Regions from separate parts of the Pseudoalteromonas sp. APC 3495 genome, predicted to be linked through region 2. Evidence: predicted binding sites of a transcription regulator. Region 2 holds the regulator's gene; each other region holds the start of a gene.
The links. The regulator MetJ, encoded in region 2, represses methionine synthesis genes. The targets are predictions, from matches to a motif close to TAGACGTCTAGACGTCTA.

Region 1 (10,841 bases), on a different contig from region 2:
TCGGGGTGATCACATCAGCAATGTGCGCTTTAGTAATAATATTTGATAAGTCTGTTTTAGTATTTAGCAGTGAAAAATTTTGTAAAATAACATGCAGAGGGCTTGGATATAAACCAAATCCCATGGCGCCAATTTCAAAGTGAGCCATTGATTTATGTAAATATATTGGGAACTGGCAAAGTGTTTTGGTTACCATATTTCTAAGTGCTGTAGAAAGCCCAGGTACTTTAGGTGACTCCTCTGCTATTTTTAATTTTTGTTTATTGCTGTCAATTAAAAGAGTAAAAAAATCGACCCCAGTATGAGGCGACTTTTTCTCTACGTGTGCTTTTAAATTAATCGTGGTTAACGATTTACTCACCGCCATTACTTCATATTGAATAAGACTTAATGAATAACTTTTGGTGATTTTTTGTAAATCAGGGAATGACAGCGACACGATATCGCCTTTTTTAAAGTTTACTTCTTGATTACACTCTAGCTGTAAACCAAAGACTGAAAAGTCCCGAGTATGGCCATGCAGTACTGAGTCACGGGTGTTAATAACGACGCTGGTTTTATAAAGGTAACGCTTATTAGAACGAAGGTTCACGTACTCTAACGGCACGGTATTTAGCTCCGGCGGTGATGCATGCTTACTGTGGCCAAACAATTTCAATTTATTGGCCAAGGCTTTATCAAATTCATACTGTTGATAATGCTGTTGTTCATGCTTATTACCTACTTGAGTAAGTAGCATTAAATATTTTACGTCTTTTATGGCGCCTTCAACACGTGGTGAAGGCGGTTTATTAAGTTTCTCAATATCCTTACCCAAAGAGTTAGGTAAAGATAAAGGAATATAAGCATCTTCAGTATGGCTTGGCATCAATTGTAATTTAAAGCAGCGCCAACTGTCTCTTCGGCTACCAAAACCAAAAAATAACGCTTTTAATTGTGCATGTTGCTCAAGCTCTGAACGAGTGGCTGAATAGTAGTAAATTTTTCCTGCAGAGACATGGGTAAAGGTATATAAATATTCCTCTTTTACAGCAACAGGTTTTAGTGCCAAGTTACGAATACGCTTATGGTTTAACACACTGTATAGGCAAGATACTTTGCGCTCATCGGTAAAGTAACGCTGAATAAACAGGCTGTTTTCTGTAGTTAAACTTAAGCTTGGATAATAAACACCGTTTTTTTGACTTATAAAAACGTATAGCGAATTGACCCTAGGAATGTAATATTGCTCGTATCCTTTAGAAATAACTGCATCGAGGGTGTTATCTAAGTTCACTTTGTAGCGGCGTTTATTGCCGTGAATAAAGCTTTCTAAAAAATGGTCAAACGCGGTGTTGTTTTCTTTAAATGTGCGTTTTAAGCGAATATGATTAAATTCATCCGAGGTGTTTTCTATCGCAACCACTTCGTATTCAATCCCATTTTTTAACCCAAGCTCAAAATCTTGTTCAAGGCCAACTAAGTGCATAACAATAAGCTGACCTTTTTTTAAGTTATAGCGGGATGCCAACTTAATTTTACAGCCACTGAGTGAAATATCAGAAGTACTTGCTTCAATTTTTGTTTGCTCATCGTACTCAATAGTAATTTTAATTGAGTAATTCATTCGCTCTTCGCTACGACTTTCATAAGCCGCAAACTTAATTACATCGGTGGGTAGTTCGGGTGATGGTTCAATTATTTTAGCTGGGGTGGTCGTTGATTTTTGCTGTAATACACGATAATTATTTTCGGTATTCATCACCGCTTCGTACACGGCAAGGGTGTAGCCTTTATGTTGTTTTATTGATGCTTCGAATACTTCAATGGCGGTGTCATCCATAAAGTGTTGTTTACCGTTATGCTCATATGGTTTTACTTGGCCGGTTACTGAGCCACGCAGATCAATAAAGCGGTCTATCGGCTGAGATAAACGCGACATTTCCATTTTTATTAAAAACTGCTCGGGTTTGCTTAACTCGGCGGTTTTTGACTTGAAAATGAGATCAAACTTAGCATTTCCCAAATACTGTTTTAATTCATTTACAAGCGCTTCATGCTTGAGCAATACGTCTTCAGCCATTTATAAATCATCACCGTCTAATTTAAAAGTAGGTATACTGTTGCAATCATTTATTAGAGAATTAAATAAATCTAATATCGAAAAGTAGTTAAATGCGACCACGATATTATGCGTAACTATACTTTGTGTTTATTGTTATTCGTTATGAGCCAATTAATTGGCATGTTTTTATTAGCTTTTTAAAGCAAGAAGCATGCCCTAAAGCAGGTTAAATGAAACTACATCAGTATAGTGTGAGTGTGATACTAAATGCGCTATTCCACAAGGCGTTGTTGCTAAGGTAAAGCCAGCAATGGCAAAATAAGCGCTTAACAGTCAATATTTCAAAATAAAGCATAGTAGGTAAGGTTTTAAATGGCTAAAGCGGCAAAAGTAGAGTTTGTTTGTACAGAATGTGGCATGAACTATCAACGCTGGCAAGGTCAGTGTCGCTGCGGTGCGTGGAACACATTAGCAGAGTTTAAACCTTCTGCAGGGCAAAGCAAAAAAGTAGCAGCTCGTGCAAGTGTCGGTGGCTACGCCGGTGGTATTGGCGGTGGCTCTAAAAAAATTAATGAAGTAGCAACCTCAGAGGCAGAAAAACAGCTTACTGAAATTGGCGAACTTGACCGTGTACTAAGCGGCGGTGTAACCACCGGCTCGGTTAATATTATTTCTGGCGATCCGGGGGCGGGTAAAACCACACTACTATCGGATTTAGTGGCAAGAATGTCTCAGCGCATGCCATCGCTTTATTGTACTGCTGAGGAGTCTTTGTCGCAGTTTAAAAACCGAGTAAACCGTTTAAAACTTAACTATAACGAAGATGAGCTCTATTTACTTTCTGAAACCAGTGTTGAAACCATTATTGAAGAGCTGGATAAAAACAAAATTAAGTTTGCCGTTATCGACTCTATTCAAGCCGTGGTCACCGACACCGCTAATGGTAGCCCTGGCTCACCCTCGCAAGTAAAAAGTGCCGCTCAAGCGCTAACCCAATATTGTAAGCAAAACGATGTCACTATGTTCATTATTGCTCACGTAAATAAAAATAATGAAATAGCTGGCCCGCAAACATTAGTGCATATTGTTGATGCACTGTTACATATTGATACCAACGATGGTCAAGTGCGTACGCTGCGTGCTAATAAAAACCGCTTTGGTGATATAGATACTGTGGGCATTTTTAAAATGTGTGAACGCGGTATGCTCAGTGTGGATAACCCCAGCGAAATTTTCTTATCCGGTTCAACCACTGAATCACCGGGGTCGACGATTACCTGTATTCGTAAAGGTAATCGTAATTTACTACTTGAAATTCAATGTTTAACCACTGAAACAGAAGCAGAATTTCCACAGCGAGTATGTGTTGGTTTAAATATGAACCGGATTAAAATGCTCACCGGTATTTTACGTAAACACACTAAAACTAAAATATTTCACGATACGTTTTTTAATATTGTGGGTGGCCTAAAAATTGACGAATCAGAAACCTGTATTGATTTAGCGCTTGTTACTGCACTTTTAAGTAGCTTGAACGAGTTTGTTGTACCTCGAACCACCTGTATTATGGGGGAGCTAAGTTTAAACGGAGATGTGCGTCCAATCGACAGTGGTGTACCCCGTGTTAAAGAAGCGGCGCAACATGGGTTTACTGAAATATTTATCCCATTTCGTAACTACCATAAATCGATGGAAGGGCTGGGTGCTAAAATAACGCCAGTTAAAACAGTGCACGAGCTACTGAGTTTAATTAACTAGCAAACAAAAAGTGCTTAACGATGCATGTTCTCAATGTTAGTCTTGCTTAAAGCCACTTATATAAAGAGTTTAATAAGGAAATGACATGAAAAAATTAGTGATTGCAGCCGCGATTATTGCTGCAGGTGTGGGTGGCGTGAGCTATGCAAACTATGTTGCAACACAAGAGGTACGTGCTGAGGTTGATAAACAGTTGGCCTTGGTCAGCGAACAAACCGGTGCTAGTTTTAACTACGCAGAGCTATCGGCGAGTGTTATTTCAAACAGTGTTGCCATTAGTAATATTGAAGTGACTAGCCCTGAGGGCGATAAAATTGCCACGGTTGAGCATGTTGAAGTGACAGGCTACGAAACCGATAAAATATCGCCACATACTGCTTTTACGTTAAAAAACTTTCAATTTGATAAAAGCTTTGTCGATACATTGCCTGCAGATACAAATACACAACTTGCCTCAGCCAGTTATGATTTACACTCTTCATTAGATTACGACGAGCAATCAGGTAACAGTGATATTGTTGTTAAGCTGCAAGCTAATGATATTGCTAGTATTGATATGGACATGGGGCTTGCTAACTCTAAAGCGCTTATGGATGCTTCACTTGAAATCAGTAAGGCTCAGCAAGCTGCAGGTAATACACCGCTTACTTATGAGCAAGAGCTACAACAGCAAACAATGATTATGCAAGCAATGAGTAAGCTAGAGCCACGTAATGTTAGCTTAGTTGTTAATAACCAAGGTGATCTTAAAGGCTTATTAGAAAGCGAGTTGGCAAAGCAAGGTATGACGTTAGAGCAAATGCAAATAATGCTTGATCAACAGCTTCAACAAGCACCTGTGACCGAAGAAATAGCCAAGGCGTTAACTGATTTTGCTAAAGGACTAAATTCGTTTAGTGTGTCAGCAAAACTGCCTGAAGGTAAAACTATGATGGAAGTGAATCAGCAACTAATGATGTTAGCAGGGCAACCCGAAGAGCTGGTTAAGTTTATAAATTTAGAAGTTAAAGGCAAATAACAGCGGTAAGTTATAAGCCGTCAGGATTCAATTTAAAACAAAAAAGCCGTACTTGATTATTCAAGTACGGCTTTTATTATTTTAGCTGATAGTTAGTGAAGAATACGCGCTCTAATTGTACCTTCAACCGCACTGAGCTCTTTAAGTGCGACTTCTGAGTGATCTGTGTCTACATCAATAACCACGTAACCAATTGCTTCATCGGTTTGTAAGTACTGTGCGGCAATGTTAATACCGTGCTGAGCAAACGCTTGGTTAATTTGCGTTAGCACGCCAGGGCGGTTGTGATGCACGTGTAACAAGCGGCTGCGATTAGCAAGCTCTGGCAATGATACTTCAGGGAAGTTAACTGCGGTAATAGTTGAGCCGTTATCTGAGTACTTAGCGAGTTTACCCGCTACTTCAATACCAATGTTTTCTTGTGCTTCTTGAGTAGAACCACCTATATGCGGCGTTAAAATAACGTTGTCGAATTCACGCAGTGGCGAGATAAATTCTTCATCGTTAGATTTAGGTTCAACTGGGAATACGTCAATTGCTGCGCCGCTGAGTTTTTTCTCTGTTAGCGCTTCTGCTAGGGCGTCAATATCAACGACAGTACCACGTGAAGCGTTAATTAAAATAGAGCCTTGCTTCATTACCGCCAATTCAGCCGTGCCAATCAGGTTTTTAGTTTGCGGTGTTTCAGGTACGTGCAAGCTAATAATATCAGCGCGTTGCAATAGCTGCGTTAAGTTATGTACTTGTGTCGCATTACCTAAAGACAGTTTGTCTTCAATGTCGTAATACTCCACGTTCATACCAATATTTTCAGCCATAATGCCCAACTGAGTACCAATGTGACCGTAGCCAATAATACCTAAGGTTTTACCGCGCGCTTCAAACGAGCCATTGGCTGTTTTTAACCAGCCACCACGGTGCGCAGCGGCATTTCGCTGTGGAATACCACGTAATAAAAGCAGTATTTCACCTAGTACAAGCTCAGCTACAGAGCGAGTATTTGAAAACGGGGCATTAAATACTGCAATACCGCGTTCACGTGCTGCGTTTAAATCTACTTGGTTGGTACCAATACAAAAACAACCGATAGCAACCAGTTTTTCAGCTGCATTTAATACCGATTCATTAATATGAGTACGAGAACGCAGCCCGACAAAGTGCACATCTTTAATGCGCTCAATAAGCTCGTCCTCAGGTAGCGATGTTTTAACGTAGTCGATATTGCTATAACCGTTACGTTTTAGCGTTTCAACAGCGCTTTGATGAACACCTTCAAGCAAGAGAATTTTAATTTTGTCTTTTGCTAACGATACCTTACTCATAACCATATCCTATTTAATTTGTGGCCCATTTTTTGTGCCGATAATCACTTTATCAGCACCGCGCTCTGCAAATAGGCCGTTGGTGACTACGCCAACAATTTGATTTATTTGTGTTTCAAGCTGTTTAGCATGGGTAATTTTTAAATTATGTACATCTAAAATAACGTTGCCGTTATCGGTTACAACACCTTGGCGATACACAGGATCACCGCCAAGTTTTAATAATTCGCGGGCAACATAGCTGCGCGCCATCGGAATAACTTCAACTGGCAGCGGGAAATCCCCTAAGGTATCGACTAGTTTGGTGTCATCAACAATACACACAAACTGTTTAGCCACTGCCGCTACTATTTTTTCACGGGTGAGCGCTGCACCACCGCCTTTAATCATTTCGTTTAGAGCGTTAATTTCATCTGCGCCATCAACGTATACATCCAGAGCATCAACATCATTTAGCTCAAATACTTCTATACCAAGTTCTTTTAAACGTGCTGTAGACGCTTCTGAACTAGATACTGCACCAACGATGGTGTCTTTTACTGTGCCTAAAGCATCAATAAAATGATTAACGGTTGAGCCTGTACCAACACCCACTATGGTGTTTTCTTTTACAAACTCCAGTGCAGCCCATGCAGCTGCTTTTTTTAATTCATCTTGTGTCATTGCTATGTGCTCATTTATGTCAAAAATAGACTGTTAGTTTACAAGATTAATTGTTACCAACAGTAGGTTTTATTGGGTGTAATAATAGTTTTAAGAGGCACATCCCACGATTCAATTGGGAGCTTATCCACTTGTTGGCATTCGTGTGCTAGGCCAATAAGTTGTGGTTGCTGCCAGTTTTCTTCGTGTAAACGTGCCAAGGTTCTATCGTAAAATCCACCCCCCATTCCAAGGCGATTACCAAATTTATCAAATGCAACAAGTGGCATAAGTAGATAATCAAGCGCTGGCAATGGGCATATTTGAGAGCAGTTCAGCTTAGGCTCCAAGATACCATAGCGGTTTGCTCTCATGGGTGAGTTTTTTTCATATCGTTGAAATAGTAAATTAGCCCCGTTGAAAGGGTGAATTATAGGTAAGTAAACATGCTGTTCAATGCTCCATAATTCATTAATTAACAATGATGTATCTAGCTCTCCATCATTGCTTAAATAAAGCGCGATATGGCTTTTTTTGGCCGAGTTCATGCTTTTTAAATATTGAATAAAATTCACTTTAAGCGAGTGGGCCGCTATTTCTTGCTGGTTTTTTGATAGGTTATTACGTGCTTTACGAATATCGTGTCTTATTTGTGCGCGATTATTACTCATTAAATAACTAAACCATGATTAAAAAGAGAATAAATTAGGAAATAATAAGTACACAGCAAGCACAATAAGTAATATTACGGCTGTAGAAATCAGCGAATATAAAACAAGGTTACTGCGTTTTTTGGGTGTTGTAGAGAGTGGCTCATCTAGCATTAAATCGTCATCTTCCCATGGTTCGTCATTTTCATCAGGCAGTGATAACTCAACCTCGGGGAGACGTTGCTCAAGATCCTCAAGTTTCTCTTCAAGACGAATTAAGCTACTAGTAATGTAATCTAGGGCATCAAATAAGCGCTGATCTCGCTGGCTGTCGTGCGCTTTTTGAGAAGTAGCTTGTGTAGGGGCTGTTTGCTGAAGTTTGCTTTTGATCCCCAGCGTTGAAAGTAACTTAGCTTGCTTAAGGGCTTTCTCTTTGTTGCTAGGAGCAAACAGCGGCTTGCCATTAAAAAATGCCGCCACCTTTTCAGGTGAGGTTTTTAGTTTTTCTGTCAGTGCATTGGTCACTGCTTGGCTGTCTGCGCCTTCTGCAAGTCCTACAAATATAACACGAAAATTGTCGGCCATTTTTTATCCCTAACACGCTTTATTGTATAAGCAGAGTATATACCTAAAATGTTAAACAGTTCGAGACTGTTTTATGACTAACTTAATACACATAGCAAAACGGCCCTAAAAAGGGCCGTTTTAATATTAGCTAGGTGGCTTACAGGCCAGCTGCTGCGCGAAGTGCGTCTGCTTTATCTGTGCGTTCCCATGGGAATTCATCACGGCCAAAGTGGCCGTAAGCCGCTGTTGGTAGATAAATAGGGCGCTCAAGATCAAGCATTTGAATTAGGCCGTAAGGGCGTAAGTCAAAGTGTTCACGAATAAGTTCGATTAAACGCGCTTCTTCTAATTTACCAGTGCCAAATGTTTCAACACTGATAGATGTTGGCTCTGCAACACCAATAGCATAAGACACCTGAAGTTCACACTTGTCAGCAAGGCCAGCAGCAACAATGTTTTTAGCAACATAACGTGCAGCATAAGCCGCTGAGCGGTCAACTTTTGATGGATCTTTACCAGAGAAAGCACCACCACCGTGACGAGCCATGCCACCGTAAGTATCTACAATGATTTTACGACCAGTTAAACCACAGTCACCCATTGGTCCACCAATTACAAAACGACCCGTTGGGTTAATAAAGAATTTAGTGGCACTAGTAATCAGCTCAGCAGGAAGTACTGGCTTAATAATCGTTTCCATTACCGCTTCTACTAAATCACTTTGCGATACATCTTCGCTGTGCTGAGTAGAAAGTACAACGGCATCAATGCCTACTGGCTTGCCATTTTCGTATGCAAACGTAACCTGTGATTTTGCATCTGGACGCAACCAGTTAAGCTCGCCGCTTTTACGTACTTGTGCTTGGCGTTGTACTAAACGGTGAGAATAAGTAATTGGAGCAGGCATTAATACTTCAGTTTCGTTACATGCGTAACCAAACATTAGGCCTTGGTCGCCAGCGCCTTGCTCTTCAGGGCTTGTACGGTCAACACCTTGGTTAATGTCAGGAGACTGTTTACCAATCGTGTTTAAAATTGCACACGAATCGGCATCAAAGCCCATGTCTGAATGTGTGTAACCAATTTCACGTACTGTTTTACGTGTAATTTCTTCGATATCAACCCATGCGCTAGTCGTGATTTCACCACCAACCATAACCATACCGGTTTTAACGTAAGTTTCACACGCTACACGGGCATGAGAGTCTTGCTCTAGGATAGCATCAAGTACCGCATCAGAAATTTGATCGGCGATTTTATCCGGATGACCTTCAGAAACAGATTCAGAAGTAAATAAATGTTTTGCCATTGTAATTATGCTCACAAATATTGCGCTTCACAAACGTCGGTATTAGCGCTAAAAAATTAAGGCGCGTATTTTATCTAAAACAAATGAACTTGCATAGTTTTTTTACGCCTAGACGTCTAAATAAAATATCTAATAGTAAATGGTTCTTAAAAAATATTCATAATGCCCTATTTTTATGGGTTTTTAATTGCACACAGCCCCCACAATAAGTAAGAATGGGGATAAATAAATACCCGCGCAAATACATATAAAGGTAGGAGAATTCATGCCATCTCGCAAAGAACTTGCAAATGCTATTCGCGTCTTGTCAATGGACGCAGTACAAAAGGCCAAATCTGGTCACCCTGGAGCCCCTATGGGCATGGCTGATATCGCAGAAGTATTATGGCGCGATTATCTAAAACATAACCCAACAAATCCAGAGTGGGCTGACCGAGATCGATTTATACTCTCAAATGGTCACGGTTCAATGCTAATTTATTCTCTACTGCATTTAAGTGGTTATGACTTGCCACTGGACGAAATTAAAAACTTCCGCCAAATGCATTCTAAAACACCAGGCCATCCAGAATATGGATACGCGCCAGGAATTGAGACCACTACGGGCCCATTAGGTCAAGGGATCACAAATGCGGTAGGTATGGCGATTGCTGAAAAAGCATTAGCAGCGCAGTTTAACCGTGAAGGCCACGACATTGTTGATCACCACACGTATGCGTTTATGGGTGATGGTTGTTTAATGGAAGGTATTTCTCATGAAGCATGCTCACTAGCCGGTACATTAGGCCTAGGCAAATTAGTGGCATTTTGGGATGACAACGGCATTTCAATCGACGGTGAAGTTGAAGGTTGGTTTAGTGATGATACCCCAGCACGTTTTAAAGCATACGGCTGGCATGTAATTAGTGACGTTGATGGCCATGATAGCGATGCAGTAAGTGCAGCAATTGCAGAAGCTAAAAGCGTGACTGATAAGCCAACACTAATTTGTTGTAAAACTATTATTGGTTACGGCTCACCTAATAAATCAGGTAGCCACGATTGTCACGGTGCACCACTAGGTGATGACGAAATTAAAGCGTCTCGCGAGTTTTTAGGTTGGACGGGCGATGCATTTGAAATCCCTGAAGATATTTATGCACAGTGGGATAACAAAGAAAAAGGCCAACAGCTTGAAGCAAGCTGGGACGAAAAATTTGCCGCATATGAAAAAGCATACCCAGAGCTAGCAGCAGAATACAAACGCCGTACACATTCAGAATTACCAGCTGACTGGGCTGAAAAATCACAAGCGTACATTGAAGAGCTACAAGCAAACCCAGCAAACCCAGCATCACGTAAAGCGTCGCAAAATGCATTAAATGCGTTTGGCCCGTTACTACCTGAATTTATGGGTGGTTCTGCCGATTTAGCGGGTTCAAACTTAACAATTTGGGATGGCTCTAAAGGCTTAACTGCTGATGATGCAAGTGGTAACTACATTTACTACGGTGTACGTGAGTTTGGTATGTCGGCCATTATGAACGGTATT
Region 2 (10,841 bases):
CTAGTTGAGCAGGTAGTTGGCGCATAAACTCAGCACCTACATTGCCAAGTCCTGCAATAATTAAAGCTATTTCTTGTGCTTTATTAATGAGCTTGTCATGTAACAGGCTCAGCACATCACTTTCAAGTACTTGATCGGTTAATAGTAACGTATATCCCTCACCGTAATGGGTAAACCGAGGCTGGATAGATTGTGTTTGTAATAAGGCTTCACTTTGCTTACCAAGCGGCGCTACCTCTTGATCAGGTGCAATAATCGCCACCCCATTTAAGTTTGACTCACTAATATTGGCGCGGCCAGCAAAATAATTAGCCACCTGATGTGTCGCTGACGCAGGGACTAGTAAGTAGATTTCGCCTTCGTGTTCAAAGTGATGCAAACTATGCTGAATAAGTTGGCTAACATGTGCTACTTCGCCTTCACTCAGATCATCAACAATGAGTAAATCCACATTATTTACTGTGGTTAAAAAGCGTTTTTGTTTACTCATTCCTAGTTTAACTATTTCGGTATGACTGCCTTGAGGATCGTAACTACTGAGAACAACTAATTCTATATCGGTATCTTTTAATGGCGATAATGTTTTGGCGTGTAATACTGGATTACCTAACCTCGCTAATAAATTAGCTTGATCACGGCACACTCGCGCATACTTAACCGCATTAGCGACCTTACGCGGATCAGTACTAAAAACACCTTGAGTGTCAGTCCAAATAGAGACTTTTTTGGCATTGCAATACCGCGCTAATAAAGTGGCACTGTAATCGCTGCCATTTCGCCCTAAGGTCACTGTTTCACCATGTAAATCAGCCGCAACAAACCCCGTAACTACATTGATTTTACTCGTCTGTATGGCTTTTAAGCACTGCTGCTGATTATTAGCATGCTGCAGCTGTCCGGCATCTAACGTAAATAACTGCCTAGCGTCATGGGCACAAGCGCTAACGTTAAGCTGTTCTAAGTAAGCGCTTAGTAACCTTGCAGACCACAATTCACCATGTGCTAATAACGCAGCTTCAGCTAATGTCCCTTGCTTAGCCTGCTTGGTAATAATACTGAGCTCAGTTTCAAGTAAATCAAGCGCATGGTGCTTAGCGTTAGCTATTAATAATTGCTCAATCAGAGCTATTTGATGGTTACTCAATAGCAATACAATATCAGCAATAGCTTGAGTGTCTTGCTGTTGGTAGCTTTGCCACAGTTTAACTAAGGTATCGGTGGTTTTACCGGCAGCCGATACCACCACACAATCCCCAGCTTGAGCGTGAGTTAAAATAATATTTGCGACACTTTTAAAGCGATCCGCTGAGCTTAAACTCGAACCACCAAATTTATGAACCTGATTTACCATATTAATACCGACTCGCATTTATGTTTTGTATTTTGAAGATTGGTATGCACTACCATAACGCCGGATGCGCCGCGTTTAACTTTGCTGAACCAAATGATTCACTAGCACCACTTTTTGCCGATAGGCCGGGATCGGCTTGTCCTGGGCGCACCAAATTAAATACCCCGTCTAAGTCAGCGAGTAAATCATTTACATCTTCAATACCCACCGAGATACGAATAAGCGTGTCGCCTACTCCGGCTTCTGCACGCGCGGTTGCGTCCATGCCGGCGTGGGTCATAGTCGCAGGGTGACAAATCAAACTTTCTACTCCACCTAATGATTCCGCTAAGCTAAATTCATTTAAGCGCGTTAAAAACGCTGCAGCATCGTTTATATCGCCTTTTATATCAAAACTAACCATAGCACCAAAGCCAAGCTGTTGCGCCTTAGCTAGCGCATGTTGAGGGTGTGATTCAAGACCTGGGTAGTAAACTTGGGCAACAAACTGGGAGCGTTCTAAATACTGTGCAATGGCGAGTGCATTTTCTTGGTGTTGCCTTAAACGCACGTTTAACGTACGTAAGCCTCTGAGCGTTAAATAGCTATCAAATGGCGCGCCAGTGATGCCAATGTTATTTGCCCACCACGCTAACTCTTCACCTAACTCAGCAGTCGCTGCGATAACCGCGCCACCAACAACGTCTGAATGGCCATTGATATATTTTGTGGTTGAGTGCACCACAATATCAGCGCCAAACTTAATCGGGTTTTGTAATGCTGGCGATAAAAACGTGTTGTCGGCGGCAACCAGTGCACCACACTGTTTAGCTGTATCAGTTACCGCTTTAATATCTGTTAGGCGTAAAATAGGATTGCTAGGTGTTTCAATCCAAATCAGCTTAGGTTTAATAGCAAGGATGCGTGTCAAACTGTCGCTTTTGGTAAAATCGACCACTTCTAGTTTTAATAAGCCGCGCTTTTCTAGCGAAGTAAATAAGCGATAGCTGCCCCCATAACAGTCATGAGGGATCACTAACGTATCGTCACTATTAAGTAATTGTGTTGTTAGGTGAACGGCTGCCATGCCTGTTGCGGTAATAATACCTTTAGCGCCACCTTCAAGCTCCGTGAGCGCCTCAGCCAAAATGTCACGATTAGGGTTACCACTGCGGCCATAATCATATTGACGCTTTGTATCAAAGTCAGCAAATGAGTAAGTTGTTGATAAATAAAGCGGTGGAACAACCGCACCATGCTGTTTGTCGGCTTCTATTCCACTACGAACAGCAATTGTTGCCTTATTTTTTTCACTCATTTTCGCTACCTTTACTAATTTGGATGTTTAGACGTCTAAAAGGTAGCGCATGCAATTTAAGATGTCAAAACATTTAAATGTCTAGATAGCTAAATAACTAGTATTTGACTATCTTTTTTAAACCGATAGAATTTCACGCATATTTACACGCTTTGATGCTGTGTGAGCAATTTATAATCTGAGGCAACGATACATCTTATGGCTAAATGGAATGGTGAATATATTCACCCATACGCAGAACACGGGAAAAAATCCGAACAAGTAAAGAAGATCACCGTTTCGATCCCGCTAAATGTATTAAAAGTATTAACTGATGAACGTACTCGTCGTCAAATAAACAACTTACGTCATGCAACAAATAGCGAGCTTTTATGCGAAGCGTTTTTGCATGCGTTTACCGGGCAACCGCTGCCTAATGATGATGATTTGCGTAAAGATAACGCAGAAAAAGTACCTGAAGAAGTGAAGAAAATAATGCAAGAAATGGGACTAGAAGTGCCTATTTTAAATGAAGACTAGAAGGGTCTTTATACAAAAAAACCTCAGCAAATGCTGAGGTTTTTTTTGCGCTAATTTATACTTAACAATTACGCCATGTAGTTTTCTGGCATATCAATTTGTGCAACGCCAGAGTCTACCGCCGCCTGCGCAACCGCTTTAGCTATACGTGGTAACAAACGTGGATCCATTGGTTTTGGTATAATATATTTAGCACCAAACTCTAATTTGTCGATGCCTGCGGCAGTAAGCACTTCAGTCGGTACGGGCTCTTTAGCAATACTACGAATTGCTTCTACAGCAGCAATTTTCATCTCGTCGTTTATTTCACTGGCACGTACATCTAACGCACCACGGAAAATAAACGGAAAACACAATACGTTATTAACTTGATTCGGATAATCAGAGCGACCTGTAGCCATAATTAAATCGTTACGTGCAGCGTGTGCTAATTGCGGATCGATTTCAGGATCGGGGTTTGAACAAGCAAATACCACGGGTCTATCAGCCATTAATTTTAAATCTTCAGGGGCTAATAAATTAGGGCCCGATACACCCACAAACACATCGGCATCTTCAATTACATCTTGTAAAGTACGTTTATCGGTATTGTTTGCAAATAATTGCTTATATTCATTCAAGTCATCACGACGCGTATGAATAACTCCTTTGCGATCTAACATATAAATATGTTCACGCAACGCGCCACATTTAATTAAAAGCTCCATACAGGCAACAGCTGCAGCGCCGGCACCTAAACATACAATAATTGCATCTTCAATTGCTTTGCCCTGTACTTCCAGCGCGTTTAGCATACCCGCAGCCGTTACAATAGCCGTACCATGCTGATCATCATGAAAAACAGGAATGCTACAACGCTCTATAAGCGCTTTTTCTATTTCAAAACACTCGGGCGCTTTAATATCTTCTAAATTAATTCCACCAAAAGTGTCGGCAATATTAGCCACCGTGTTAATAAAGTCTTCGGTAGTACGGTGCTTAACTTCAATATCTATAGAGTCTAACCCTGCAAAACGCTTAAATAGTAGCGCTTTACCTTCCATAACGGGTTTTGAAGCCAGTGGACCTAAATTACCTAAGCCTAAAATTGCGGTGCCGTTAGTAATAACCGCAACCATATTTCCTTTACCAGTATATTTGTAGGCATTTGCTGGATCAGCGGCAATTTCACGAACAGGTTCTGCGACACCGGGGCTGTATGCGAGCGCGAGGTCTTTAACCGTCTCAGCGGGCTTGGTCAGCTCAATACTGATTTTACCTGGAACGGGATGGGCATGGTAATGTAGTGCTTGTTCACGAAAATCTGACATAACGCGATTATATCCTGCAATTTAAGTTAAAGTGAGAGGTAGTTTTAATCTACGATACCTTTATTATTTTTAAATTCCAAGCAATATCAGGTCTATCCTGTTATATGCTAGAACTGTTAATTTTAAGTGATTTATCAGCAACTTCCCTAGATTATCCTGACATTTTTAAAATATAAATTCGTCATAAAAATGAAAAACACAGGTACTTTTTGCCCTTGTTCTATTTTTATAAAGCGTATTTTTTAGTCTTAAATTAAAATAGTGAAATACCGAATTTTATTTAACTTTAAACACAAATAACCTCACGTTACCTGCATTTGAGTACCATCTTTAAAGTTTAACAAATAAAAATATAGAGAATATTGGCTGTTTTGTCTGCAAATGTTTATGCATACTCAGAATAAGAACAGGAAATAGTTATGCAAAAAAAATAAATACAAAATTGCTAAGAAAGCAGGTAGGAAAGTAAATTTTGGCCACAAAAAAAGCACCCTAAGGTGCTTTTTTTTACATAGAAACAAAAAATTATTTTTTGCTGCTAAGTGCACCGAAGCGCTTGTTGAAGCGATCAACACGGCCGCCAGTGTCTAAAATCTTTTGCTTACCAGTGTAAAACGGGTGACACGCAGAACATACGTCTAAGTGAATGTCTTTACACAGAGTAGAACGAGTTTCGAATTTGTTTCCGCATGAACAAGTTGCAGAAATTACTTCGTACTTAGGGTGAATACCTTCTTTCATAGGAACCTCTAGTTAAGGCCGCATCGCTCTCCAAACCCGAAGTCTGGCACCATACGTCGTTAAAACAAATTTATTGGTCGCGAATTTTATCCAACAACCCGCACGCACACAAGCTTTAATTACCCTTTTTGCTAAAAAGTCGGCAAACACCTATCCATTACTGATTTGTCGGTAGGCTTTTAATGCTATTTTTAGTACATTAAACCATTACGTTAATTGGTTGAGTTGTTATGCGTTTTGCTGAAGTTGCAATAAAAGTCCCCTTGCCTCGCACCTTTGATTATAAAGTGGATGAGCAATTAGTACCGCTGACTCAATTACAGCCTGGTATGCGCGTGTTAGTCCCTTTTGGTAATCAACGTAAAGTAGCGGTTATTCTTAGCTTAAAAGCGGAAACAGCAGTCCCCGAAGGCAAAATAAAATCTATTATTGAAGTTATTGACGACTCACCGGTGTTATCTGCGCAGCATTTAGAGCTACTGAAATTTACAGCGCGTTATTATTGCTATCCACTCGGTGAAACTATTCATATTGCATTGCCCAGTGCACTGCGCCAAGGTGAGTGCCCTGATAAAACCAGTATAAACATGGTGACATTAAGCGAAAAGGGGGCACTTTTACCGTCTTTAAAAGCTAAAACACAGCTTAATTTGCTTAAGCAATTATCAGCATCCGGTAAATCATCATTAACCGAACTCAAAGCCCTCGGGTTTAATAAAAAAACCATTGATACCCTTTTAGATAAAGAGCTAATAATTCAAACCATTGAGCACGACAATCAATGGCAACATACCTCGCCAACGGTTGGCAGCAAACCCCGTTTAAATAAAGAGCAAGCCATTGCCTGCACTGCAATTAATCAAAGTACGGGGTTTAATAGCTTTTTGCTAGAAGGTGTCACTGGCAGCGGAAAAACCGAAGTTTACCTGCAATGCCTAGAAGAAGTATTAAAACGTGGCGAACAGGCGTTAGTGCTCGTTCCTGAAATCGGGCTAACGCCTCAAACGGTCAATCGTTTTAGACGTCGCTTTCCTGACACCCCTATTATGTTATGGCACTCGGCATTAACCGATAACGAGCGTCTGCAAACATGGCGCTTTTGTGAAAAAGGCAGTTGCGCCATTGTTATAGGTACCCGTTCGAGTATTTTTCTGCCATTTTTAAAGCTTGGGATGATTGTGGTTGATGAGGAGCATGATGCCTCATTTAAACAACAAGACACTTTACGCTATCATGCCCGTGATTTAGCTGCGTATCGTGCCTATCAGCATCAAATTCCACTTATTTTAGGTAGCGCCACGCCAGCACTAGAAACACTGCATAAAGCTATTAATAACAAATACCAGTTGCTTACATTAAGTGAGCGCGCACAAACCGCCCGCGATAATCAGTTTAAGCTGCTCGACATGAAAGGTCAGCCTGATAGAGCCGGTATTGCGCATGCCAGTCTTGCAATAATGCGCCAGCACCTGAATAGGGGAAAGCAGGTGATGGTATTTTTAAATCGCCGTGGGTTTTCTCCTACTTTGATTTGTCATGAATGTGGTTGGTTGAGTGAATGTAGCCGATGCAGCACCAGTGCGACTTTTCATAAGGCAATAGGCCAAATGATTTGCCACCATTGTGGCGATCAATATCATGTACCACATCAATGCCCTGACTGTGGTAGTACGCAAATCTTTCCTAACGGCAAGGGCACCGAGCAAATAGAAGAGTTTTTGAGTAGTGAATTTGCAGACACCCCGATCAGCCGTATCGACCGTGATTCAACTCGGCGTAAAGGTAGCCTTGAAAAAGCACTGGATGAAATAAACCAAGGCGGCGCACGTATTTTAGTTGGTACGCAAATGCTGGCAAAAGGTCACCATTTTGCTGATGTTAGCTTAGTACTTATTTTAGATGTCGATAGTGGTTTGTATTCGTGTGACTTTAGGGCTACTGAGCATTTAGCACAATTAGTAACACAAGTTGCAGGACGCGCGGGACGTTCTGGCGAACCCGGTGAAGTATTATTACAAACGCACTTTCCTGAGCACCCGCTATTACAAGACTTAGTTAATAATGGCTATCAAGATTTTGCCCGCTTTGCACTCACTGAGCGAAGTGATGCACAGTTGCCACCCATTACGAGTATGGCAATTGTTCGCGCACAAGGGCATAACATAAAGCAAGTCGTCGACTTTCTAACGGATTTGGTTCCTGTCAATGGGGTATCTGGTATACAATTGCTCGGACCGATCCCCGCGCCTTTAGAAAAAATTGCGGGAATGTATCGTTTTCAATTACATATTCAAGCGCAAGATCGACGCATACTACATCAGTATCTCGCGCAAATGGTTGATTATCTCAGCACTAGCAAACTTGCACAAAAAGTTCGCTGGAGTTTAGACGTAGACCCTACAGACATGATTTAGGTAAGGCCACATATAACACCATGGCACAGCACGATTATATTAATAAAAAACCAAAAAATAGAAAAAACACTAAACAAGAGCCGGCTAAAAAACCCTTCCCGTTTTTGTTAATCATTATTGCCTTGTTACTAATCGGTGGTTTTGCATACGGACTCTGGTTTGTTAAAAACAATGCCGATCCAGAGCTTGTTGAAAAGCAAGCAAATCCAACACCCGAAAAACAAGTAGAAATAGCTAAACCGCGGCCACCTAAATTTATTAAAGAAATTAAAGAGCATGAGATTCAGGTTGAAGTAAAAGAACTTGAACAAAAAGGGCCTTATGTCATGCAATGTGGTTCATTTAGAACCCATCAGCAAGCTGAAACCTTAAAAGCTAAAATAGCCTTTGCCGGATTAATTTCAGAAATCAAAAAAACCACAGGCAGCAATGGTATTTGGTACAAAGTGCGTTTAGGGCCTTATGAAACCAAGCGTCATGCAGAAAGTGACAAGAACAAACTTAAACGAATTAATATTGTCGGCTGCGGAATTTGGGGCTGGACTTGAATTTAAACCATTCACCCATATAACCTCTTCATAATCGTTTTTTACGCGCTGCCTCTTGCAGCGCGATGATGAGGAATAACATGACTACAATCGTAAGTGTACGCCGTGATGACAAAGTTGTTATTGGTGGTGACGGCCAAGTATCTCTTGGTAACACAGTAATGAAGGGCAATGCCCGAAAAGTTCGACGCCTTTATAATGGCAAAGTTATCGCTGGGTTTGCTGGCGGCACTGCTGATGCCTTTACTCTTTTCGAACGTTTTGAAAGCAAACTAGAAATGCACCAAGGTAACCTCACTAAAGCTGCTGTAGAAATGGCTAAAGATTGGCGTAGCGATCGTGCCCTGCGTAAACTTGAAGCTTTACTTGCTGTTGCTGATGAAACAGCTTCGCTAATTATCACCGGCAACGGTGACGTGGTGCAACCAGAAAACGACCTAATCGCAATTGGCAGCGGCGGTAACTTTGCGCAATCAGCTGCAACCGCCTTATTAGAAAATACCGACTTAAGTGCTCGTGAAATTGTAGAGAAAAGTCTAACAATTGCTGGCAACATCTGTGTATTTACGAATAACTTCCAAACTATCGAAGAATTGTAATAGGAACTCGCTATGTCTGATATGACCCCAAGAGAAATTGTTCATGAGCTAGACCAACATATTATTGGCCAAGCTAAAGCGAAAAAAGCGGTTGCTATTGCCCTTCGTAATCGCTGGCGCCGTATGCAGTTAAACGAAGACTTACGCGCAGAAGTAACGCCAAAAAATATCTTAATGATTGGCCCTACGGGTGTAGGTAAAACTGAGATTGCTCGTCGTTTAGCAAAGCTTGCCAACGCACCTTTTATTAAAGTTGAAGCCACTAAATTTACAGAAGTAGGTTATGTCGGTAAAGAAGTTGAAACTATCATCCGTGATTTAGTTGATGTTTCAATTAAAATGACACGAGAGCAACAAACTAAAAAGTTCAAACATCGCGCTGAAGAAGCGGCTGAAGAACGTATATTAGATGTATTACTGCCTCCAGCGAAAGATCAATACGGTGAAGTTCAGCGCGATGAAAATTCATCGACACGCCAATCGTTTCGTAAAAAGTTACGCGAAGGCCAATTAGATGACAAAGAAATTGATATTGATTTAGCCCAAGCTCAACCTAATATTGAAATTATGGCTCCTCCTGGTATGGAAGAAATGACCAACCAGTTACAGGGAATGTTTCAAAACATGGGTGGTGATAAACGCACTAAGCGTAAGCTTAAAATTAAAGAAGCGTTTAAGTTACTTACTGAAGAAGAAGCCGGTAAACTGGTTAATCCTGAAGAATTAAAAGAACAGGCCATTTTTGCAGTAGAGCAAAACGGCATTGTGTTTATTGATGAAATAGACAAAATTTGTAAACGTGGTGAAGCCTCAGGCCCAGATGTAAGTCGTGAAGGTGTACAACGTGATTTACTTCCGCTTATTGAAGGCTCTACCGTTAATACTAAGCACGGCATGGTAAAAACTGACCACATGTTGTTTATTGCCTCAGGCGCATTCCAAATGTCTAAACCATCAGACATGATCCCTGAGTTACAAGGCCGTTTACCTATTCGTGTTGAACTTGAAGCACTCACAGCCGATGACTTTAAACGTATATTAACTGAGCCACACGCGTCACTTACTGAGCAACAACGCGAGCTACTCAAAACAGAGCAAGTCGCTATTGAATTTAGCGACGACGCAATTGAGCGTATTGCTAAGGCAGCATGGCAAGTAAACGAAAAAACCGAAAATATCGGTGCGCGTCGCCTTCATACAGTTATGGAAAGGCTAATGGAAGAGATTTCATATGACGCTTCTGAAAAAGCGGGTTCAAGCCTTGTTATCGATGCCGCCTACGTTGAAAAACACTTAGGTGCGCTAGTTGAAGATGAAGACTTAAGTCGTTTTATTCTTTAATTGAAAACACAAACAGTTATACTAAAAGCCTCCAATATGGAGGCTTTTTTGTAAGCGAGATGACGATGAAACAAGTTACAAAAGTGCACTATCATAGTGTGAGTAAAAATTTAGATGTTTATTTTGATGATAACTCTGAAGTTATATTTAGCGCTGAGTTTTTACGGGTACACTCTCCCTCAGCAGAGGTTCAAGGCCATGGATCTGAGCCTATGAAGTTAGTACTAAATAAACAAGCAGTGGGCATTAAAACCATTACGCCGGTAGGGCATTACGCGTTACGTTTAGAGTTTGACGATGGCCATAACAGCGGGCTGTTCAGCTGGCAATATTTTGCTAAATTACAAGCTGAACAAACAAGCTTATGGGATACGTATTTAGAGCGTGTTAAACAACATGAAAACAACAAAGACAGCGTACCCATAAAGTTTGTCCCCTAGTATTTAGTCTGAACTTATACTCTGTGAATGAGAAAAAAGCGGCAATTAAGCCACTTTTTTCTGTTAGTAGTTAAACCTTATATTTTGAAATCGCTTGATGAAGTACCCTTGCTTGCTCAGAGACCTCTTCACTGGTTTGCGCATTAGTTTGTGAGTGAGCCGCAGCCCCCTCTGCAATATCTCGAATACGGACCACGTTTTTATTTACCTCAGAAGCCACCTGACTTTGCTCATCAATAGCAGTAGCAATATGTGTACTCATTTCCATAATAGTTTGCACA
Region 3 (10,841 bases), on a different contig from region 2:
GTGAGAAAATAAATCATGCAAACCTCTCCACTTGATGGTCTACACGATATTATTGCTCCCACCCAAGTCGACTGGTGGCCACTCGCTCCTGCTTGGTGGGTTGTTATTGCAATTGCTGTGTGTTTATTGTGTAGCTTAATTGTCATAATTTATAAAAATTATCGCTTTAAAAAGCCAAAACGTGATGCCATTGCATTAGCTAATCAACAACAGTCAGCGCAGCAATTACATGTCATTTTAAAGCGTTTAGTGATCACCTATTACGATCCGCGTTTGGCCGCGCAATCAACAACGCATTGGTGCAACACATTAAACCAACTTTCAGCTATTGGCTTTACAGAAGAAGAAATTTTAAGCCTATATAACGCTAATCAAACACAGGCAGCCCTCAGTGATAAATTTCGCCAAGCCATTAAACAATTTAAACTAAAGGAGCCGCTGCATGTTTGAATTTAGCTGGCCATGGCTGTTTTTATTACTGCCGCTGCCTTTAGTATTGTTACTATTAAAACCCGCCGCCAATGATGCCAACACGCGTCTGCGCATTCCAAGTTTTGCATCACATAATTTAAGCAATCAAAGCATAGAGCCAAGTGCGCGTAAATTGAATATTATCGAGTGGTTGCTATGGTTATTATTAGTGACCGCATCAGCAAATCCAACGTGGTTAGATGAGCCCATATCGCTACCCAACGAAGGCCGCGATATAATGCTCGCTGTGGATTTGTCAGGGTCAATGACCGAACAAGACATGGCTTACAATGGCCAATATGTTGACCGTTTAACCATGGTTAAAGCAGTGCTAAGTGACTTTATAGAGCAGCGCCAAGGCGACAGACTCGGCCTTATATTGTTTGGTGATACCGCTTTTTTACAAACCCCATTGACGCGTGATGTGAAAACCGTCAGTAAAATGCTCTCTGAGGCGCAAATTGGTTTAGTAGGACGCGCCACGGCGATTGGTGACGCTTTAGGTTTATCGGTAAAACGCTTTGCCAGTAAAAAAGAAAGTAACCGTATTGTGGTGTTGCTTACAGATGGACAAAACACCGCGGGAAATTTAAACCCAGAAGATGCACTGTTACTTGCCCGTGAAGAAGGTATAAAAGTGTACACCATCGGAGTCGGTTCAGATAACCCGCGCGGCTTTAGTTTATTTAATATGGGCTCTGGGGGCAGTAACCTAGATGAGGGCTTATTGAAAAAAATTGCTGAGCAAACAGGCGGTCTGTATTTTAGAGCAAAAGATGTCGCTGGCCTGCAACAGATTTACGCTGAGCTTGATAAGCTTGAACCAATTAGTGCCGATGAGCAAACCTTTCGCCCACAAACAGCCTTGTTCTATTATCCGTTATTACTGGCCATTTTACTCATAAGTGCAATGGCATTGATAAAAACGGTGCGCGCAATGAAGGAGCCGAACTAATGGATTTTGAATTTATTCGTCCTGCTATTTTATGGCTGTTACTCCCTGCCTCAGGGTTATTTTTTATCGCCTTACTAAAACATAAAAAAACCCAGTCAGCGCCACTTATTGCGCCGCATTTGGCACCATTTGTAATGAGTGAATCAAATAATAAAGCTCGCCAGCCGCTGTGGCTGGTTGCGTTATTTTGCAATTTAGCGATTATATTTAGTGCAGGGCCAAGCTTTGAAGAGAAACAAGTACCCGTGTTTCAAAGTAAAAGTGCCCGCGTTATTGTCATGGATATGTCCTACTCTATGTATAGCACCGACATTGCTCCCAATCGATTAATGCAATCACGTTTTAAAGCCCTCGATATGGTTGAGCTATTCAAAGAAGGCGATACCGCGTTAGTGGCTTACGCAGGCACTGCCTATACCATTTCACCACTGACCAACGACGCTAAGACTCTTGCCAACCTTATTCCTAGTTTAAGCCCTGAAATTATGCCAGATAAAGGCTCAAACGTACTCGCTGGCTTAGATATGGCACAAGAGCTACTAAGCCAAGCCGGCTACCTCGATGGCGATATTATTTTGATCACCGATGGTATTGAGCAACAACAGCAAAGCGATGTAAGCCGTTTTACCAACAGTAGTCAATATCGACTTAATATTTACGGCGTAGGCACCGCACAAGGAGCCCCTATAAAGTTACCTGAAGGCGGGTTTTTAAAAGATAATTATGGTCAAATTGTGGTGCCAACCCTCAATGCATCTTTACTTGAAGGACTTGCAAAAAATAGCGGTGGGCAGTTTGCCGATTATCAGCCAAGCAATCGCGATATTGCCGTTTTTTCACCGCAAGCAAACAGTGAAGTATTAAAAAGTGAAAAACCAAATTTAGCCTTATGGCGAATTGACGCCGGTATTTATGGTTTGCTTATTTTACTGCCTTTAGCTTTGTATTTATTTAGACGATCTGCATTAGTTAGCGCAGTACTATTACTTAGCTTTTTACCTCAACAAAATGCGCATGCCGCAGAGCTGCCAACCCTGTTTAAAAATACGGATCAACGGGCATTAGAGGCATACAACAACAAAGAGTATCAACAAGCAGCTCAGGCTCGCTCAAGCGCTCTCAAAGGGGCTGCACTTTATCAGCAAGGGCAATTTGATGCTGCCTTGAATGAGTTTAGCCAAGATAAGTCAGCAACCGGTTATTATAACTATGGCAACGCCTTGGCTAAAGCAGGACAATTAGAGGCTGCCATTGACGCGTATAAACAAGCGCAAGTAAAGCAAGATAACTTTAGTGAAGCCGCTGAGAATCAAGCGCTTGTTGAGCAGTTACTGAATCAACAGCAAGACCAAGAAAATCAGCAAGGCAATGATTCGCAAAATCAAGATGAGCAAAGTCAAGATGATGCAGATAAATCAAAACAAGATCAGCAAAAAAATGGCGAGAAAAACAGCGCAGATAAAAGCGAAGAGGACAGCCAAAACAGTGAACAACAGCAATCAGATCAGTCCTCGGAACAATCAAAAGATCAACAAGGCCAATCTGGTGAGCAATCAGACAAACAGAATGAGCCTGACATGCAAGCTCAGTCACAAAGCCAACAAAATGAAAATAAAGACGAGAATAAACCGCAGCAAGATGAGCCGCAAAATCAACCTAATGAAATGAGTGAGCAACCGCCCTCTGATGAGCAAAAACAGCAGGCACAGCAACAAGCCATGCAGGCACAAGCCGCTGAGCTCACTAATGAAGAAAAAGAAAAAGCACAGCAACTAAATCAGTTATTAAGAAAAGTGCCCGACGATCCCGCTATTTTATTAAGAAACAAAATGCAATTAGAAGCCCAAAAAAGACAATATCAACGTCGTCCAACAGGAGTAGAAAAATCATGGTAATGCGATTATTTTGCTGTTTATTGCTATTAACTGCCATGCCATTAATGGCCGCCACCACTTTGGAGGCAAGCGTTGATAAAAACCCAGTATTAGCGGGTGAATTTTTTATGCTTAATATTAGCATTGATGATTCAATAAAAGGGCAACAACCCGACACCTCAGCATTATTAAAAGATTTTGTAGTCGGCCCTATGAGCTTAAGTAGCCGCACTAACATTATTAATGGCAGTATAAAAAAACAAACCTCTTGGTCTGTTAAACTAATGACCCGCAAGGCGGGTGAATACACCATTCCCAGTTTTAGTGTTGCAGGGCTAAACTCGCAACCAATTAGTTTATCGGTTAAAGAGCGCAGCAGCGACGCAGATAAAAATAACGATATATTTTTAAAAACCTCACTCTCAAACAACAGCTTATTTGTACAAGAGGCTGGCGTTTACACCATTAAGCTTTACTTAGCCAAAGAGCTTCTTGATGGCAGCTTAAGTGCGCCAAGTATGGAAAATGCACAACTTACCCAACTCGGTAAACAAAGCGAAGATTATGAACTGGTTAACGGTAAACGTTATTTAGTGATCACCCGTAATTATTTAATTCAGCCCCAAAAAAGTGGCGCCTACACTATTGCAGCTCCCGTTTTTCAGGGGCGTATTCAGCAAAACTATCGTCAATTGGAAGTGTCAGCGCTTGGCGATGAGCAGCAAATTGAAATTAAACCTATCCCTGAAAACTATCAAGGAGACTGGTTACCCAGTGAACTGGTGAGCTTAACCGAGCAATGGCAGCCAGAGGATAATACCGTTGAAGCCGGCACGCCGATAACACGTACAATTATGCTCACCGCGCTAGGGGTGACTAAAGAGCAGTTACCCGAAATTGATATGCCTACTATTAATGGTATTCGCAGCTACCCTGATGAAAAAGAAACCAATAATGCGGTACGTGATGGTCGAGTGGTATCGCAGCAAAGCGCCTCGTATGCGCTACTGCCACAAACACCTGGCACTTACACATTACCTGAAATTAGCTTGCCTTGGTATAACACCAAAATGAATCGAATTAGTTACGCGACCTTACCTGAGCGTACTATTACAGTAACCCCCAGTACAACAGCGCCAGTGCAAACGCTTAATCCGCCAGCTGAAAACAACCTAAATAACACTATGGCAGAGTCAACGGAGCAAGCAGTTACAGTGCAACAGCAAACTGTCACACCACTGTGGCTAATTATTGTGGCCTCGCTTGGTTATGTTTTATGGATTGCGACGGTGATTTTTTACTTTATTAAACGCCCAGCTAAAGAAGTGCAACAAGCGGCTCAAACAACTAATAAAACAAATCAACAACCATCTTTAAAAGCCCTGCTGGTATTAGCTAAAAGCCATGACGAAAAAGCATTTTACGATGCGCTTAATCAGTATGCACTAACCCTTACAGGTAAAAAGGTAGGGGCCTTATCCCATTTATGCGCTATGATAAACAACTCAGAGTTCACCGCGCAGGTAAACGATTTACAAGCACAGTTGTACAGTAAGCAAACGGCTAGCGCCAACTTAGACGCTATAGTTAGCATGTTAAAGGCACATCAATCGCAAACAGCTAAGCCATCATCACCTGCGTTAAAAGAGCTGTATTCTTGATCTCAATTGTATTTTGCTTTTTTGGCCTATAATAATTTTAATTAAAAAGTGCTTATGTTTGGAAATAAAAAATCGAATGATCGGGTCTTATTAAATATGGCTGAAAAACAACAACGCTACGAAGCCCTGGTTCACGTTTATCATAAGGAACTCTATCGCTTCGCTTACTGGTTATGTAACGATCCGAATATTGCAGATGACTTAGTGCAAGAAACCTTTTTACGTGCTTGGCGCTCGCTTGACTCGTTACTCGATCAAAAAGCAGCTAAGCCATGGTTGCTAACAATTTTAAGACGTGAAAATGCAAGGCGCTTTGAGCGCAAGCAATTTGATTACAGTGATGTAGACAACGACACGCTAGTGGATCAAACCAGTCATTCTTTAGATGATGAAATGGAGCAAACCGTTATTCAACGGCAAATTTCGTTGTTGGCCGATGAATACAAAGAGCCGCTACTATTACAAGTGGTTATGGGCTGCTCTGGGGATGAAATTGCAGACATACTCGATTTAAACAAAAATACGGTTATGACACGTTTATTTCGAGCAAAAAATCAACTTAAAGAGGCACTAAGCCGTGATGATGAACAACTTAAAGGGGCATCAAAATAATGGATGAACTTGAGTTTCGTCGCCGCACGATTGCACAGCCAAACGAGCTAGACAAAGAACTACTGGAATTTGCAAACAGCAGTCCCGATAGACAACAATTTTTAAATGAAAACAAAACATTTGATAAGCAACTCAATGATGCGCTTGATATTCCTGTGCCTGACAACCTTGCTGAACGGATTATTTTAAACACCTCGTTAAAAGAAAAAGTCAGAAAAGATGAGCTTGAACAAAAAGACAATGTCATTGATTCACGCTCACGCTTTAAGTTTGACCGTGTATATTTGGCGTTCGCTGCTTCATTTGTGATTGCGGTAAGTGCGTTTATGTTTAGCACAGAGCAAAACTTGAATCATGCGGCTGGCGAGCATGCATTGGCGCATGTTTATCATGAACTTAACGCGTTAAATAAAACTCAACCTATCAGCTTACAAACAGTCAATGAAAAGCTGGCTTTACTTGGCGGTCAACTTAATGATTTACCTGGGAAAGTTACTTATGTTAACTTTTGCGATTTTCAAGGCGAGAAAGGCATCCATTTAGTGTTTGAATCGGACTTTGGCCCTATGACCGTGTTTATTGTCCCTAGTGATAACAAAGTCTTTGAAATTGGCTCGGGTGACTTTAGTGACTCTCGCTACGTAGGCCATATAAGCCGAGGAAAACAAGCTGATACTGTACTAATAGCAAGCCTAGGCTCACCGGTTGATATGTATAATGAACGTATTGCAGGCGCTATTCGCTGGCTGTAATACCAATTTGTATAAATATTTGAACAATTTAACGAGTTAAACTCCCTTATATCTAAGCAGATTGATATAAGGGGATGGGTATTACAAACAATAAAAAAACCGCAACGAGTGTGCGGTTTTTTTATTGCTAATAAGCTAAAACTTATTATTGGTTACTTACATACATCAGCAACAGCGTTAGCAAAGTAATCGATGTTTGCTTGACTAATTCCCGCCACGTTTACACGGCTAGAGCCCACAATATAAATACCGTAGTCTTTTTGTAGACGCTCGATTTGCTCTTTATTAATACCTAAGAAAGAGAACATACCGTGTTGGCGGTCTATAAATGAGAAGTCTTGAGCAATGTCTTTGGCTGCAAGGCTGTCTTTAATTAAACTACGTAAACCATTAATACGGTTACGCATTTCATCAAGTTCACTGTGCCATAACTGCGTTAACTCTGTGCTGCTTAAAATGGTGTTTACAATGTCTGCACCGTGCGCTGGCGGCATAGAATAAATGCTACGTACCACACTTAATAATACCGAGTTTGAAATATCAGCGGTTGCACTGTCTTTTGCAATAATTGAACACGCACCAATACGCTCACGGTATAAGCCAAAGTTTTTAGAACATGATGAACAAATGATCAACTCTTCAACCGCATTGGCTAAAATACGTAAACCATTCGCATCTTCTTCTAAAGAAGAACCAAAACCTTGGTATGCAATATCAATCAATGGCGTAAAGCCCACATCTTTTGCAAGTTCAGCAATGGTATTCCATTGTGTTTCGTTTAAATCCATACCACTTGGGTTGTGACAACATGCATGTAATAACACAACATCGCCCTTAGGCACCTGTGTTAATGTTTCAACCATTTCATCAAACAATAAATCTTTGTTTTCGTAGTCGTAGTATGGGTATTCTTTAACAGTTAAGCCTGCAGCTTCAAATAAGCTAATGTGGTTAGCCCACGTTGGGTTAGTAACCCATACAGTAGCGCCTGGGTTACAACGTACAATAAATTCTGCTGCAACACGAAGTGCGCCTGTACCACCAGGTGCTTGTGCTGTGCGTACGCGATTAGCTAATAATGCCGGGTGCTCACCAAGAAGAAGATTTTCCATTTGTTGACAGTAATCTAAGTTACCAGCAAGACCAATGTAAGATTTGCTCATTTCATTTTCTAAACGAAACGCTTCTGCTTTTTTTACTGACTTTAATACCGGGGTATTCCCCTGCTCGTCTTTATATACACCAACCCCTAAGTCAATCTTATTAGGGTTAGTATCTTGCTTATAGGCCGCCATAAGGCCAAGAATAGGGTCTGTTGGTAATGGTTTTAATACTGAGAACATTGACTATCTCTTCGTTATTTAGGGGTTAGCTGTTGCGCTAAGCTTAACATAAAAACTCACTCGATTGACCAGTGTTATTTACACTAAAAAGTGAGGAATTTTAATACAGCATGCAATTAATAACGCGAGTGTCGCATTATCAAAAAAATCCGTGCTAAAGGCTTCGCCATCGACAATGCCAATGCACTGCTTTTGCGCATTAAATAGTGGTAAACAGGCCTCTGCTTTTACTTTCGGATCGCAGGTGTAATACTCACCACCCGCGGCTAAATATTGCTCAACATTATTAATGACACGTCCTTTACCACTGAGTGCCACTTGCACATTATTACTGCCGGTTGCAAATTCAGCGGTGAGCGGAAATAAAGGGCGACTCGGTGCACCAAAATAAGCGAGCTTTAATAACTGCTCGCCTTCAGGGGTGGCCGTATTTTGATAGATGCCATACCAATCTAACTGGGTGTTTTCGATTACATAGTCAACAATCAACTGAAGTTGCGCTAACTTTGCCGTTGTTTGCGTATTTTGGCTAACGTAATCGTTTAAATTAAACGGCTCATCTTGCAAGTAGCCGAATAAACTACATGCGCCACCTTCACCGAGTTCTGGAATTTGATACTGCCAACGCACGGCCGGTGCAGCATTGCTATTTAAGTACTGCTCAAGCTTTTCTAGCTCAGCATTAATTAACTGTTGCTCTACATTAAGCTGAGCTTGCTCTAAATAAGAATTTATCATTTGGCCATCCATACATCTATAATGCCGAAATAGTAGCATGGATATTTTTATAGCGCTAGCCAATTTAAAGCGCTTTTTAAAATCCTTAAGCACTTTTATTCATAAGCACTATTGCGGTACTTAAACAGAGGATGTTTATCTTTGCGGGATTAAAAGGTGTTCAGCTTAGGCGCAAAAATTACGCCTTTGCGTCACAAATTTGTTATTATTTAGCCCAATATTAGATTCAATCTTAGATAGGTTAATTATGAGTGATAATCACTTAGTGTATTCAACAGCAACAGGGCGAATTGACCAGCCAAAGCCAGAAAAAGAACTGGATGTAAAACTATTTAAAGACGGGTCTATTCGCATAGAGCGTCAAACCAAAGGTCGAAAAGGTAAAGGCGTAATGCTAGTTGTAGGATTAGATCCCCAACAGCACGATTTAAAAAAGTTAGCAAAAACAATAAAAAGTAAGATGGGCCAAGGTGGCGCAGTAAAAGAAGGAGTTATTGAAGTACAAGGTGATGATCGCGATAAGTTAAAGGCGATTTTAGAAGGATTAAAGTTTAAGGTGAAAATTGCGGGTGGTTAACCCGCAATTTTTGTTCTATTCAGGGACTTTTAACGCAGCTAATTGATCAAACAACACAGGGATATCGGCTTCGGCTACGGGCTTACTAAAGTAATAGCCTTGCACAATAAAACAATTATTGTTTTGTAAAAATTCAACTTGCTCTATTGTTTCAACCCCTTCAGCAACCACATCAAGCTTGAGCTTTTGTGCCATCGCAATAATCGCAGCGGTGATCTCCATATCATTATCATCTTCAGGGATATCTTTAACAAACGAGCGGTCAATTTTAAGAATATCAACAGGAAAACGTTTAAGGTAACTCAACGAAGAATAGCCCGTACCAAAATCGTCAATAGAAATTGAAATACCCAGCTTTTTCAATTGATGTAGCTGATCAATAGCCGCCTCAACATTACCCATTAGCATGCTCTCAGTCAGTTCAAGGTGCAGGCTTTTAGCATTAATTTGCGTCTCTATGATTATTTTTTTCAGCATAGGTACTAAGCTTGCGTCTTTAAACTGCCTTGCTGACAGGTTTATCGACATGTTGCTCGCTCTACCTTGTTGCTCTAGTCGTTTAGTGAACTCACACGCTTGTTGTAATACCCACTTACCAAGTTCCACAATTAAACCCGTTGCCTCAGCAATAGGAATAAATTTGGTAGGTGGAATGAATTCCTGCGTAGGATGGAACCAGCGAAGCAATGCTTCATATCCCACTACACTATTATCGCGACAATCAACTTGTGGCTGATAATGCAGTGTGAGTTGTTTTTCTTTAATTGCATGGCGCAACTCATTTTCAAGGAATAATCGCTCATTGGCGGCTGCATTTAGATCTTGGCTATAAAAGTGGAACGTATTGCGCCCTTTCGCTTTTGCTTCATACATGGCTAAATCGGCATGTTTTAATAACTGATCTTCTTCTAAGCTATCAAATGGCGCCAAAGTAATACCAATACTGGCACTAACAATCACTTCGTTACTACCTAATTTTATTGGCTGATTTAACGTTTTTTGAATGGTGTCAGCGACTTCCGATGCTTCTTTTTGATGCTCAATACCACTGAGTAATACCGCAAACTCATCACCGCCTAAACGGGCTATAGTATCTTCTGCTCGTAAGCGCTGCTTTAAGCGTGTTGCCACTTCAACCAATAGTTGATCGCCTGCATCATGACCTAAAGTATCGTTAATACGCTTAAATTCATCCAGATCAAAATAAAATAAAGCAAACGAGTAACGCCCTCTTTCAGCAAGCGCCATCGACTTTCTAAGCTGCATTCTAAAGAATGTACGATTAGCAAGCCCGGTTAATGTGTCGAAGTAAGCGAGCTGTTCCATTTTGCGTTGGCTTTCTTTTACAAATGAAATATCTTGCGCTGAAGCAACGTAACTGGTGATTTTTCCACCATCTTCACGAATAGGTGACACACTCAGCGATACCCATATGGGTGGCTTGTTTTGCGCTTCAATAAGGGTATCCCCTCGCCAGTAATTACGGTTGCGCAAATCAATGTCAATGTCCTCTACCAGCATGGTCATTTCATTAGCAATAATAGTCAGAAGTGGCTGGCGCAGGAAATCACTTTCTGCAAAGTCGGTCATTTCCAGCATTTTTGGATTAACATATTCAATCACAAAGTTTTCATCAGTAATCACCACACCTGTGCCCGAGAAGGCAACCGCTTTAGACAAGCGATTTGCAGCCTTTTCTGCAATTTCTTTTTCTATTATGCGCTGGTTTAAGCCATCGATGAGTTTGCGGATTTCAATGGTCATATCTTTAAATGAACCATTAAGCGTACCGATTTCATCTTTATTTTCTTTTGGAAAATCAATTTCTAACTGGCCTTTACCAAAGTTAGTAACCGCA

Region 1: the regulator MetJ is predicted to act here: its motif matches at 9,412-9,429, upstream of metK (methionine adenosyltransferase).
Region 3: the regulator MetJ is predicted to act here: its motif matches at 8,408-8,425, upstream of QL984_RS05395 (translation initiation factor).

The regions. Positions count from the first base shown of each region.
Region 1 covers NZ_JASDDA010000057.1:3,684-14,524, forward strand. Annotated here, with positions in the region: gene QL984_RS16570 (PilZ domain-containing protein) at 1-2,062, opposite strand, end outside; gene radA (DNA repair protein RadA) at 2,417-3,802, shown strand; gene QL984_RS16580 (hypothetical protein) at 3,888-4,820, shown strand; gene serA (phosphoglycerate dehydrogenase) at 4,913-6,142, opposite strand; gene rpiA (ribose-5-phosphate isomerase RpiA) at 6,152-6,805, opposite strand; gene QL984_RS16595 (5-formyltetrahydrofolate cyclo-ligase) at 6,859-7,455, opposite strand; gene QL984_RS16600 (hypothetical protein) at 7,474-8,019, opposite strand; gene metK (methionine adenosyltransferase) at 8,159-9,310, opposite strand; gene tkt (transketolase) at 9,576-10,841, shown strand, end outside.
Region 2 covers NZ_JASDDA010000037.1:23,714-34,554, reverse strand. Annotated here, with positions in the region: gene metL (bifunctional aspartate kinase/homoserine dehydrogenase II) at 1-1,351, opposite strand, end outside; gene metB (cystathionine gamma-synthase) at 1,401-2,648, opposite strand; gene metJ (met regulon transcriptional regulator MetJ) at 2,847-3,167, shown strand; gene QL984_RS14095 (malic enzyme-like NAD(P)-binding protein) at 3,236-4,477, opposite strand; gene rpmE (50S ribosomal protein L31) at 5,003-5,218, opposite strand; gene priA (primosomal protein N') at 5,449-7,632, shown strand; gene QL984_RS14080 (SPOR domain-containing protein) at 7,653-8,180, shown strand; gene hslV (ATP-dependent protease subunit HslV) at 8,261-8,779, shown strand; gene hslU (HslU--HslV peptidase ATPase subunit) at 8,792-10,120, shown strand; gene QL984_RS14065 (gamma-butyrobetaine hydroxylase-like domain-containing protein) at 10,186-10,560, shown strand; gene QL984_RS14060 (HAMP domain-containing methyl-accepting chemotaxis protein) at 10,631-10,841, opposite strand, start outside.
Region 3 covers NZ_JASDDA010000008.1:115,310-126,150, forward strand. Annotated here, with positions in the region: gene QL984_RS05350 (DUF58 domain-containing protein) at 1-12, shown strand, start outside; gene QL984_RS05355 (DUF4381 domain-containing protein) at 16-450, shown strand; gene QL984_RS05360 (VWA domain-containing protein) at 443-1,426, shown strand; gene QL984_RS05365 (VWA domain-containing protein) at 1,426-3,321, shown strand; gene QL984_RS05370 (BatD family protein) at 3,315-4,961, shown strand; gene QL984_RS05375 (sigma-70 family RNA polymerase sigma factor) at 5,016-5,573, shown strand; gene QL984_RS05380 (DUF3379 family protein) at 5,573-6,325, shown strand; gene QL984_RS05385 (amino acid aminotransferase) at 6,478-7,668, opposite strand; gene QL984_RS05390 (GAF domain-containing protein) at 7,747-8,406, opposite strand; gene QL984_RS05395 (translation initiation factor) at 8,654-8,983, shown strand; gene QL984_RS05400 (EAL domain-containing protein) at 8,999-10,841, opposite strand, start outside.